3 regions of the Feifania hominis genome follow, and region 2 is predicted to be linked to each of the others. Evidence: predicted binding sites of a transcription regulator. Region 2 holds the regulator's gene; each other region holds the start of a gene.

Region 1 (3,274 bases), on a different contig from region 2:
ACCCTGCCTGTTCGGCCTCGAGAGCTTTGTCGCGCGGGACATCCGCCGCCTCGGCTACGAGACCGACGCCGTCACAGACGGCCGCGTGAGCTTCTTCGGCGATTTTTCAGCCGTGGCCCGCGCCAACCTCAACCTGCGCGAGGGCGAGCGGGTGCTCATCGAGGTGGCAAACTTTCAGGCGCTCACATTCGACGAGCTCTTCGAGGGCACCAAGGCCGCCGACTGGGCGCGCTTCATTCCGAAAGACGGCGCCTTCCCCGTGACCGGCCACGCGCTCAAAAGCCGGCTCTTCAGTGTGCCCGACTGCCAGTCCATCGTCAAAAAGGCGGTGGTCGACAAGCTGCGCCAGACCCACCGCGTCGAGTGGTTCGCCGAGACCGGGCCAAAGTTTCCCATCGAGTTCTTTCTCTTTCACGACCGCGTCTCGCTGCTGCTCGACACCTCGGGCGAGGGGCTCCACAAGCGCGGCTACCGCGAGAACGCCAACATGGCTCCCCTTCGCGAGACGCTGGCCTCGGCCATCGTCAAAACGGCGCGCTTCTTTCCCGACGTCAACTTCTACGACCCGATGTGCGGCAGCGGCACCATCGCCATCGAGGCGGCGCTGCTCGGCGCAAACATTGCGCCGGGGCTTCGGCGCTCCTTTCTCGTCGAGCAGTGGCCCTGCTTCGACCGGGCTCTCATGCGCGCCGCACGCGAGGAGGCTCTCTCGGCCATCCGCCGTGCGGACTTTGTCGTCCACGCGTCGGACATTGACCCCGCCATGGCCGAGCTGACGAAGAAAAACGCCGCCCTCGCCGGCGTCTCACACCACGTTGAGGCGACGGTCTGCGATGTGAAGCACTTCCGCCCGGCGGCGGAGCGCGGCGTCATCGCCTGCAATCCCCCCTACGGCGAGCGCATGCTCGAGCGCAGCGAGGCGCAGGCTCTCGCCCGGGTGATGGGGCGCGCCTTTTCGGCTCTGCCCGGCTTCAACTGCTATATCATCACCTCCGACGAGGAGTTTGAAAAGCACTTCGGCCGTCGCGCCACCAAAAAGCGCAAGATGTACAACGGCATGATCAAGTGTGATCTCTACCAGTACTTCACCCCGCGCGAGCGGCGGTAGAATTCGCCGCATACAACCGGAGGGCTCGCCGCAGAATGCGGCGGGCCCTTTTCACGGCCAGCGCTCCCCACTCCATCAAGGCGCCGTGCCACACTCTCCGCCGGACGGGTCTGTCCCCGGCCGCCGCTCATCGCCGCGGCGCCGTGTCAGATCGGACTCCAGCAGCTCCCACGCCATGACGCCGAAATAGTCGCACAGCTTCTTGACATGGCTCACACAGAAGCGCGCCACATGCTCCTCGCGCTCGAGCCGCGTGAGCATTCCTCTCGAGACCCCTGTGCGCCGCGAGAGTTCGGCGATGCTCAAATTCTCCCCCGCGCGAAGCCATCTGAGATTTCTCCCTACAATTTCATACCATTCCAGATTCTTCTCTGTCATAATTTCACCTCTTACGCACAGAATAGAACAATATGTTCTATAAATCAATAGACCAATTTGTTCTAGCCTATACTTGCGTTGGTGATGAAGCATGAAATATCCGCGCCTGCGCGACCTGCGGGAGGACCATGATCTGACACAGCAGCAGCTGGGACAGCTGATCAATGTGCCGCAGCGCACCTACTCCTACTACGAGAGCGGCAAGCGAATGATCCCTCCCCATGTGCTGGTAAAACTCGCCGACTACTACGGTGTCAGCGTGGACTATCTGCTCGGGCGCACCGAGAAATAAAAGAGCGGGCCGCATGCGCGGCCTTTTTTGCCGTTTGCGCCGCTTGCGTGGCCTTTTTTGCGCCTGCGCCGCCTGCGCGGCTTTTATTGCCTGCGCGGCTCTCTGAGCCCACAGCGCTCCTCGCCTGCGCCGTCTGCTGCCGCCGGCTTCGTGTATTTGTTACAAATTTGTAAATTTGAACAATTCCCCTTGATTTTTCCGGAGCCATCCATTACAATAGCTTTAGCACTCAAGCGAAATGAGTGCTAAGCACTCGAGATTCACGAGTGCCAGATGAAAATCAGGAACAGGAAATTTTTAAAGGAGGTCTTTCTTATGCAAATAAAACCACTGTTTGACAAGATCGTTGTCAAGATGGCAGAGGTCGAAGAGACGACCAAGAGCGGCATCATCCTCACGGGCGCCGCAAAGGAGAAGCCGCAGGTTGCTGAGGTCCTGGCAGTCGGTCCGGGTGGAGTCGTTGACGGCAAAGAAGTGAAGATGGAAGTCAAGGTTGGCGACAAGGTCATCTTCAACAAATACGCCGGCACCGAGGTCAAGCTCGACGGCGAGGAGCTCATCATCGTCAAACAAAACGACATTCTCGGAATTGTGGAGTAAGAAAGGGGTAACGAACAATGGCAAAACAGGTTGCTTACGGCGAAGAGGCCAGAAAGGCCCTTCAGACCGGTATTGATAAACTGGCAAACACCGTAAAAATCACCATGGGACCGAAAGGCAGAAACGTCGTTCTCGAGAAGAGCTACGGTGGCCCGCTGATCACCAACGACGGCGTCACCATCGCCAAGGAGATCGAGCTGTCCGACCCCTTTGAGAACATGGGCGCGCAGCTGGTCAAAGAAGTGGCTGTCAAAACCAACGACATCGCCGGCGACGGCACCACCACCGCCACCCTGCTCGCGCAGGCCATGGTCCGCGAGGGCAACAAGAACGTTGCCGCCGGCGCGAACCCGATGGACATCAAGCGCGGCATCGACAAGGCGGTCGAGACTGTTGTCAGCGCCATCGTCGAATCCGCCAAGGCCGTCAACGGCTCGGGCGACATCGCGCGCGTCGCGACCGTCTCCTCCGGCGACGAGCACGTCGGCGAGCTGATCGCCGAGGCCATGGGCAAGGTCTCCAAGGACGGCGTCATCACCGTCGAGGAGAGCAAGACCGCCGAGACCACCGTTGAGGTCGTCGAGGGCATGCAGTTCGACCGTGGCTACATCTCGCCCTACATGGCCACCGACACCGATAAGATGGAGGCCGTCATCGACGACGCCTACCTGCTTCTGACCGACAAGAAGATCTCGAACATCCAGGAGATCCTGCCGCTGCTCGAGCAGATCGTGCAGTCGGGCAAAAAACTCGTCATCATCGCCGAGGACGTCGAGGGCGAGGCCCTTGCGACCATCCTCGTCAACCGTCTGCGCGGCACGTTCACCTGCGTGTGCGTCAAGGCTCCGGGCTTCGGTGACAGAAGAAAAGAGATGCTGCAGGATATCGCCATCCTG
Region 2 (3,274 bases):
CTCGTTGATGATGCGCAGCACCTCAAGGCCCGCGATCTTGCCGGCGTCCTTGGTGGCCTGACGCTGGGAATCGTTGAAGTAGGCGGGCACGGTGATGACCGCCTGCGAGACTTTCTCGCCGAGGTAGTTTTCCGCGTCGGTCTTCAGTTTCGCGAGAATCATCGCGGAGATCTCCTGCGGGGTGTACTTCTTTCCATCGATGGTCACGCGGTTGTCGGTGCCCATCTCTCTCTTGATGGAGATGACCGTGCGGTCGGGGTTGGTGATGGCCTGGCGCTTTGCAACCTGGCCGACCATTCTCTCGTCGGTCTTGGAAAACGCGACCACCGACGGGGTCGTTCTGCCGCCCTCGGCGTTCGGGATGACGACGGGCTCGCCGCCCTCCATCACCGCAACACAGGAATTGGTAGTACCAAGGTCAATGCCAATGATTTTGCTCATAGTAATTTCCTCCCTATCTTAAAGAAAAATATTCTCTTTGCTCGGTTTAATTTGCCACTTTCACCATCGAGTAGCGCAGAACGCGGTCCTTGAACAGATACCCTTTCTGCATCACCTCGGCGATGGCGTTCTCGGGCAGGCTCTCATCTTCAACGTGGGCGATCGCATAGTGAAACGCCGGGTCGAAAGGAACGCTGTTGTCAATTTCGCTGACGCCCATCTTTGTGAGAATATCCTGGTACGACTTGAGCACCAGCGCCACGCCCTTGCGGAAAGGCTCCTGCTCGTCGCCCTCGCAGGCGAGCGCGTGCTCGAGATTGTCGAGCACCGGTAGCAGCTCCTTGAGCGTCGCCATCTGAGCGTCGGCGTAGAGGGCGTCTTTCTCCTTCTGGGTTCGCTTGCGGTAGTTGTCGTACTCGGCCGCCATGCGCAGATACTTTTCGTTGAGTTCGTCAAAGTTTCCCTTGAGTTCGTCAAAAGCGCCTCTCTCCACCATATCGGACTGCTCGGGCGCCTGCGGCTCGGTGTTCTCGGGTTGTGTCTCGTCCTGTAAAGTCTCCTGGGGCTGTTCGGGCTGCGGATCCTGCTGCCCGCCGTTCTTTTTTGTCTCTTCCTGATTTGGCAATGTTCACGCCTCCGTCATTTCGTCATGTTATTCGTCGTCATAGAACGTCTCTGAGAGAAGTTTGCTCAACGTTTTGGTAAAGTAGTCAAGTTTTCCCACAACTTTGCTGTAGTCCATGCGCGTCGGCCCGATGATGCCAATCGCGCCCACCACTTTCTCGCCCACTCGGTAGTTGCCGATAATCAAGCTGCTCTGCAGTACCGAGAGCACCGGGTTCTCATCGCCGATGATGATGCGAATGCCCGTATCTGCAGTGGGGGCGAGCATGTTCTTGATCTCCTGCTTGTCGCCGAGAAAGTTGAAAAACTCCTTTGCCCGCGACACGTCGCGGTACTCGGGAAAGTCGAGAATGTTTCCGACTCCCTCGGTGAAGACCTCGGTCTGATCGATCTCGCTGAGCGTCTGTTCCACAAAGCGCAGAATCGGCTGCAAAAAGAAGCGAAACTCCATGAGCTCGTCCTCGAGCCGGCTGATGCGCCTGAGCGTAATCAAGTCGAGCGGCACACCGGTCAGCCGCCGCTGCAGGATGGCGGCGATGCGCCCGAGGGTGTCGGGGTCGATCTCGACGTTGAGCCGGCAGACACGGTTTTTGATCAGGCCGTTCGACGTCATCACCACTAAGAGAAACGTGTGGCGGTCGATGTAGAGCATCTCGAGACGCTTGATGTAGTTGGTGTTGAAGTGCGGCGTGAGCGCCAGCGACGTATAGGCCGTCAGCTCCGAGATGATGCGGTTCGCGTTGGCGAGCGCCTGCTCAAGCTCGGTGATGCGCATCGAGAGCCCCTCGTCGATGCGGCTCTTCTCGCGCTTCGACAGGCTGTAGCGGCCCATCAGGCTCGTCACGTAGGTGCGGTAGCCGAGATCGGTCGGCACACGGCCGGCCGAGGTGTGGGGCTGCTCCAGGTAGCCGAGCTCGGTCAGCTCCGCCATCTCGTTTCGGATGGTGGCCGACGAAAACGACATCTGGTAATTCTCCAGAATCGCCTTGGAGCCCACCGGCTCCGCCGTCTGAATATAGGTCTCGATCAGCGCATGCAGAATCTGTTTTTTTCTCTCGGAGAGCTCCACTTCGATTCACCCGTCTTTCCGTGCTTTCTGTTTTAGCACTCCGCACTTTCGAGTGCTAACTTCAGTATTAAATTTACCACTTCCCCCGTACCCTGTCAAGTGGCCAATTGTAAATAAACTATTAATTCCCGCAGGCTGCCTGAGGCCGAAAAAAGGGCGGCCTTTCGGCCGCCCCCAATCGCTCAGGAAAAATCGATCAGATCGCTTAATATATGGTTTGAAACATACATGCCCTCGTCGGTCAGGCGTACGCAGGCGCCGTCGTCCACTGCGAGCGAGCGCGCCAGATAGGGCTGCAGCTTCTGCCCGAAGAGCTCGTCGAACTGTCGACGGAAGAGCCGGAAAAAGGCCGCCTTGTCCACCCCGTCCGCCAGGCGCAGGCGGAGCATGACATACTCGCCGATGTTCTCGCGCAGAGGGATCTCGAAGTAGTCCTCGACAATGCCCTCGAAGTTGTTCTTTGAGGCGGCGATGTAGCGCTCCATATCCGCTGCGAAGCGAAAACGCTTGCCGCAGAAGTAGGAGGCTGCCGCCGTACCGAGGCCCAGATAGTCGTCGCAGTTCCAGTAGCGCAGGTTGTGGCGGCTCTCAAAGCCCTCGCGGGCGTAGTTGGAAATCTCATAGTGGCGGTACCCCGCCTCGCCGAGCAGCCGGACGGCAAGCTCGTACATGGCGACCTCGCTCTCCTCATCGGGCAGCGCGAGGCTCGCTCGCCGCTCGAAGAACGGCGTGCCCTCTTCGATTTGCAGCCCGTAGGCCGAAACATGTTCGGGCCCAAGCTCTATCACCCGCCGCAATGTCTCGGCGAAGCTCTCGGGCGTCTGCTGCGGGATGCCGTACATCAGATCGACGCTCACATTTTGAAACCTGAGCTTTCGCGCGAGCGTGTAGGTCTCAAGAAACTGCTCCCAGGTGTGCAGTCTCCCGAGGGCCGCGAGCTCTTCATCGTGAGTGGACTGAAGCCCGATCGACAGACGGTTGACCCCCGCCCGCCGCAGCGCCCGCAGCGTCTTCTTCATGGCCGAGGCGGGGTTGACCTCCACGGTGATCTCGCAGTCACGCGCAAGGCGAAAGTTCTTTTTCACCCGGGCGAAGAGTTCGCCGATCTGCTTCGGCGTCAGAAGCGACGGCGTGCCCCCG
Region 3 (3,274 bases), on a different contig from region 2:
CTTGTCCTTGAGGCTCGCGGGCACGTCGCCGCGCACAATGCGCTGCGCGAGGCCCTCGGCGATGGCCGTCTTGCCGACGCCCGGCTCGCCGATGAGAACGGGGTTGTTCTTGGTCTTGCGCGAGAGGATGCGGATGACGTTTCTAATCTCGTCGTCGCGGCCGATGACCGGGTCGAGCTTCTTTGAGCGGGCGCGCTCGACGAGGTCGTCGCCGTACTTTTTGAGCGCGTCATAGGTCTCCTCAGGGGTGTCGTTTGTCACGCGGGCGTTGCCGCGCACCGACACGAGGGTCTTGAGAAAGCGCTCGCGGGTGAGCGAAAAAGTCTTGAAGAGCCCGGCGAGCGCCTGATTCGGCCCCTGCAGGAGCGCGAGAAAGATGTGCTCCACCGAGACGTATTCGTCCTTCATGCCCGCGGCGGTCTTCTCCGCCTCGTTCAGGGCAGCGTCCACCTCGGGTGAGATGTAGATTTTGCCGGCCTCACGGCCGGGGCCCGACACGCCGGGCAGCGCCCCCACCAGGCGCGCGGCCTCGCTCTCGACGGCGCCCGCGTCCACGCCCATCTTGCGAAGAAGCTCGGGGATGAGCCCGTTCTCCTGCCGCAGCAGCGCCAAAAGCAGATGCTGCTGCTCGATCTGCTGGTTCTGGTTTTCAATGGCCAGCGACTGGGCGGCCTCGATGGCCTCAAGGGATTTTCGGGTGAATTTCTGCATGTTCATGGACATGCCTCCCTTCCATTTCTAGTAAAAGAGGGGGATCACCAGGATCCCCCTCTGTTCGCCCGCCTATTTGATCTCAATTCTGCGGGTGACTTCCTGTTTGGCAGGAGCCTCCTTGGGAAGCGTCAGCTCCAAAATGCCGTTTTCGTATTTGGCTTCGATCCTGCCCACGTCAATGCCCTCGGTGCCGAAGCTTCTCTCATAGGCGCCGTAGTGCATCTCGCGGCGAATGTAGTTTTCCCCCTCGCCGGAGGAGCTCTGCTCGCTGTGCTCCGCGCGGATGGTCAGCACCCCGTCGCCGAGGTCGACCTTGACGTCCTCCTTGCGAAAGCCCGGAAGCTCCGCTTTGAGCAGATAGTGGTCGCCCTGGTCGAGAATGTCGGTGCGGCACTCGCACAGGCTCGTCTTGCTGTCGCCGAAGAAGTTTTTCTCCATCTCGTCAAAGTAGCGGGAAAGCGAGTTGCTTCTGCGGCCAAAAGGCATCAATTCAAACATAAAAAACCCTCCATATATTAAGATGTATTTTGTTTAGCTTGTGTAAGCGAGAGGCGTTTGATTCGCCCCGTTTTCGGGGTCTTTCGCTCTCTTTTGTTTACAAGTTTATTCTAGAGTCTATTTGTGACCATTTGGTTGAGAAAATGTGTCCAAATTGTTAACTTTAGCACTCTAAGTGTTCGAGTGCTAAAATCTTGCGCGGGGCGGCGCAATCTGGTACACTTGACGCAGAACAGGAGGGATTCTCATGACGCGCAGCGACATTCTGGCCCGTCTCGACGCGGCGGGCATCGCCTATGAGCTCGAGGAGCACCCGGCGGTCTTCACCATTGACGAGATGCGCGAGCTCGGCATCTGTGAGCGTGGAGAGGTGGCGAAAAACCTCTTTCTGCGCGACGCCAAGGGCCGGCGGCACATTCTCGCCGTGGTGCGAAGCGACAAGCGGGCGGATCTTGCGGCCATTGCCGAACAGCTCGGCACGACCCGGCTGTCGTTTGCAAGCGAGCAGCGCCTGATGAAGCATCTGGGTCTGACAAAGGGCGCGGTGACGCCCCTCGGTGTGCTGCACGACTCCGAGGGTCTGGTGGAGGTCGCCATCGACCGCGACCTGTGCGGCTGCGAGCGACTGGGCGTCCACCCGGGGGAGAACACGGCCACGCTCTGGCTGCGCTGTGACGATCTTCTGCGGCTCATTCGCGAAAACGGAAACCCGGTCAGTGAGATCGTGCTGTAGCAAAAGCGCCCCGGCCATAGGCCGGGGCGCTTTTGTTACCATTCAAAGTTCAAGTAGAGAAAGTAATCCTTATTTAGCCACGGTTCTCCCCATTCAATTCCCTGCATGACAAATATCCGATACCAGCCCGGCTCCAACCAGATTCCATCGGCGACCCAAATGCGGCTGTTTGCACCATCGCGCTCAGGCCGCGTGTAAAAAAGTGTATCGTTGGTAACATAATCATCGACCGTCACAATAAGTGCATTGTTTACAAAGTCGTTCATGTCGAGGTAGCCCAGCGACTGGGCATAACGATCCTCTTCCGGGGTATAAGCAATACGAAGTCCCCCGGAAATCAGCAGTATTTTTGCCCGAACTGGTAAATAAAAATTGTATAGATCCACATCCAGATTAACGCAGAACGAAGCGCGGATCGTATCTCCGGGTTCGATCACCGTCTCATTTATGGTGAGCGTGGGCTCGTCTTCATAATAGATATTTTGTCCAAGATCGGGCGCCTGGGCAACACGGTTCTTAAACTCCTGCTCGTATACTGCGGCATACGTCATTCCCGCTTGGGTAAAAGCATCGCAGTCAATGGCCGTTGCCGGAACGGCGAAGTTTAAATTCTGTGTGTTGGTAATATGCCAAGTCGGAATTCCGATGACCTCACCTCTGCTGTTTACCAGTGCACCGCCGCTGTTGCCTGGTGAAATGGGCGCGGTGAACTGAATGTAGGGAAATCCATCAACAACGCGCTCAACGCTGCTGATGATTCCCTGTGAGATGCTATTTTGTAAACCAAGAGGGCTGCCAATCGCATAGACAACATCCCCTGACTCCCACTTTGTTTGAAGAGTAAGAAACGGAAATGACTTAACGGTATTGCCGTCCACATCAGTTTTAGATACCTTTACGACCGCATAGTCTTGCCCGCTGTCATAGGTAAGCACCCGCTCAATGGGATAGATACGTCCATCCGTTGTCTGCATATAGGCCTGGGTGGTATATTCAATCACATGATAGTTGGTCAGCGCCACGCCATCCGGTGTCACAAAAAAGCCGCTTCCCGTGCTGTAGGGTACTCCGCCCAGATACGTCTGTACATAGAAGACGGCATCTGATACCTTTTTGGATATTTCCGAAGAGCTAAGTTCAGCTTCCGGTTTGGTCTTCAGGCTGACCTTGAGACGAAGCTTCGGCTCAATCAACCGGGATAAAATTGCTGCCATTTCACGCCGCGTTATCATGCTGCCCGGCTCATAGGTTCCATACTCATCATTGCCCGCAATGATTCCCGCATTGTAAAGCTTCAAGATCTCTTCGTAATACGGATTGCTCTTTGGC

What was found. The regulator HrcA, encoded in region 2, represses chaperone genes, less so after heat shock. The targets are predictions, from matches to a motif close to TGTTAGCACTCNNNNNNNNNGAGTGCTAACA.
Region 1: a site for HrcA is predicted at 1,999-2,029, ahead of H8695_RS08635 (co-chaperone GroES). Genes of this name have one in related genera too.
Region 3: a site for HrcA is predicted at 1,374-1,404, ahead of H8695_RS10210 (Hsp20/alpha crystallin family protein). Genes of this name have one in related genera too.

What each region holds. Positions count from the first base shown of each region.
Region 1 covers NZ_JACRSP010000003.1:324,666-327,939, reverse strand. Annotated here, with positions in the region: gene H8695_RS08650 (THUMP domain-containing protein) at 1-1,108, shown strand, start outside; gene H8695_RS08645 (helix-turn-helix domain-containing protein) at 1,184-1,486, opposite strand; gene H8695_RS08640 (helix-turn-helix domain-containing protein) at 1,578-1,778, shown strand; gene H8695_RS08635 (co-chaperone GroES) at 2,094-2,378, shown strand; gene groL (chaperonin GroEL) at 2,396-3,274, shown strand, end outside.
Region 2 covers NZ_JACRSP010000002.1:587,257-590,530, forward strand. Annotated here, with positions in the region: gene dnaK (molecular chaperone DnaK) at 1-441, opposite strand, end outside; gene grpE (nucleotide exchange factor GrpE) at 488-1,066, opposite strand; gene hrcA (heat-inducible transcriptional repressor HrcA) at 1,094-2,134, opposite strand; gene hemW (radical SAM family heme chaperone HemW) at 2,317-3,274, opposite strand, start outside.
Region 3 covers NZ_JACRSP010000005.1:33,839-37,112, reverse strand. Annotated here, with positions in the region: gene clpB (ATP-dependent chaperone ClpB) at 1-717, opposite strand, end outside; gene H8695_RS10210 (Hsp20/alpha crystallin family protein) at 784-1,212, opposite strand; gene H8695_RS10205 (prolyl-tRNA synthetase associated domain-containing protein) at 1,460-1,945, shown strand; gene H8695_RS10200 (trypsin-like peptidase domain-containing protein) at 1,981-3,274, opposite strand, start outside.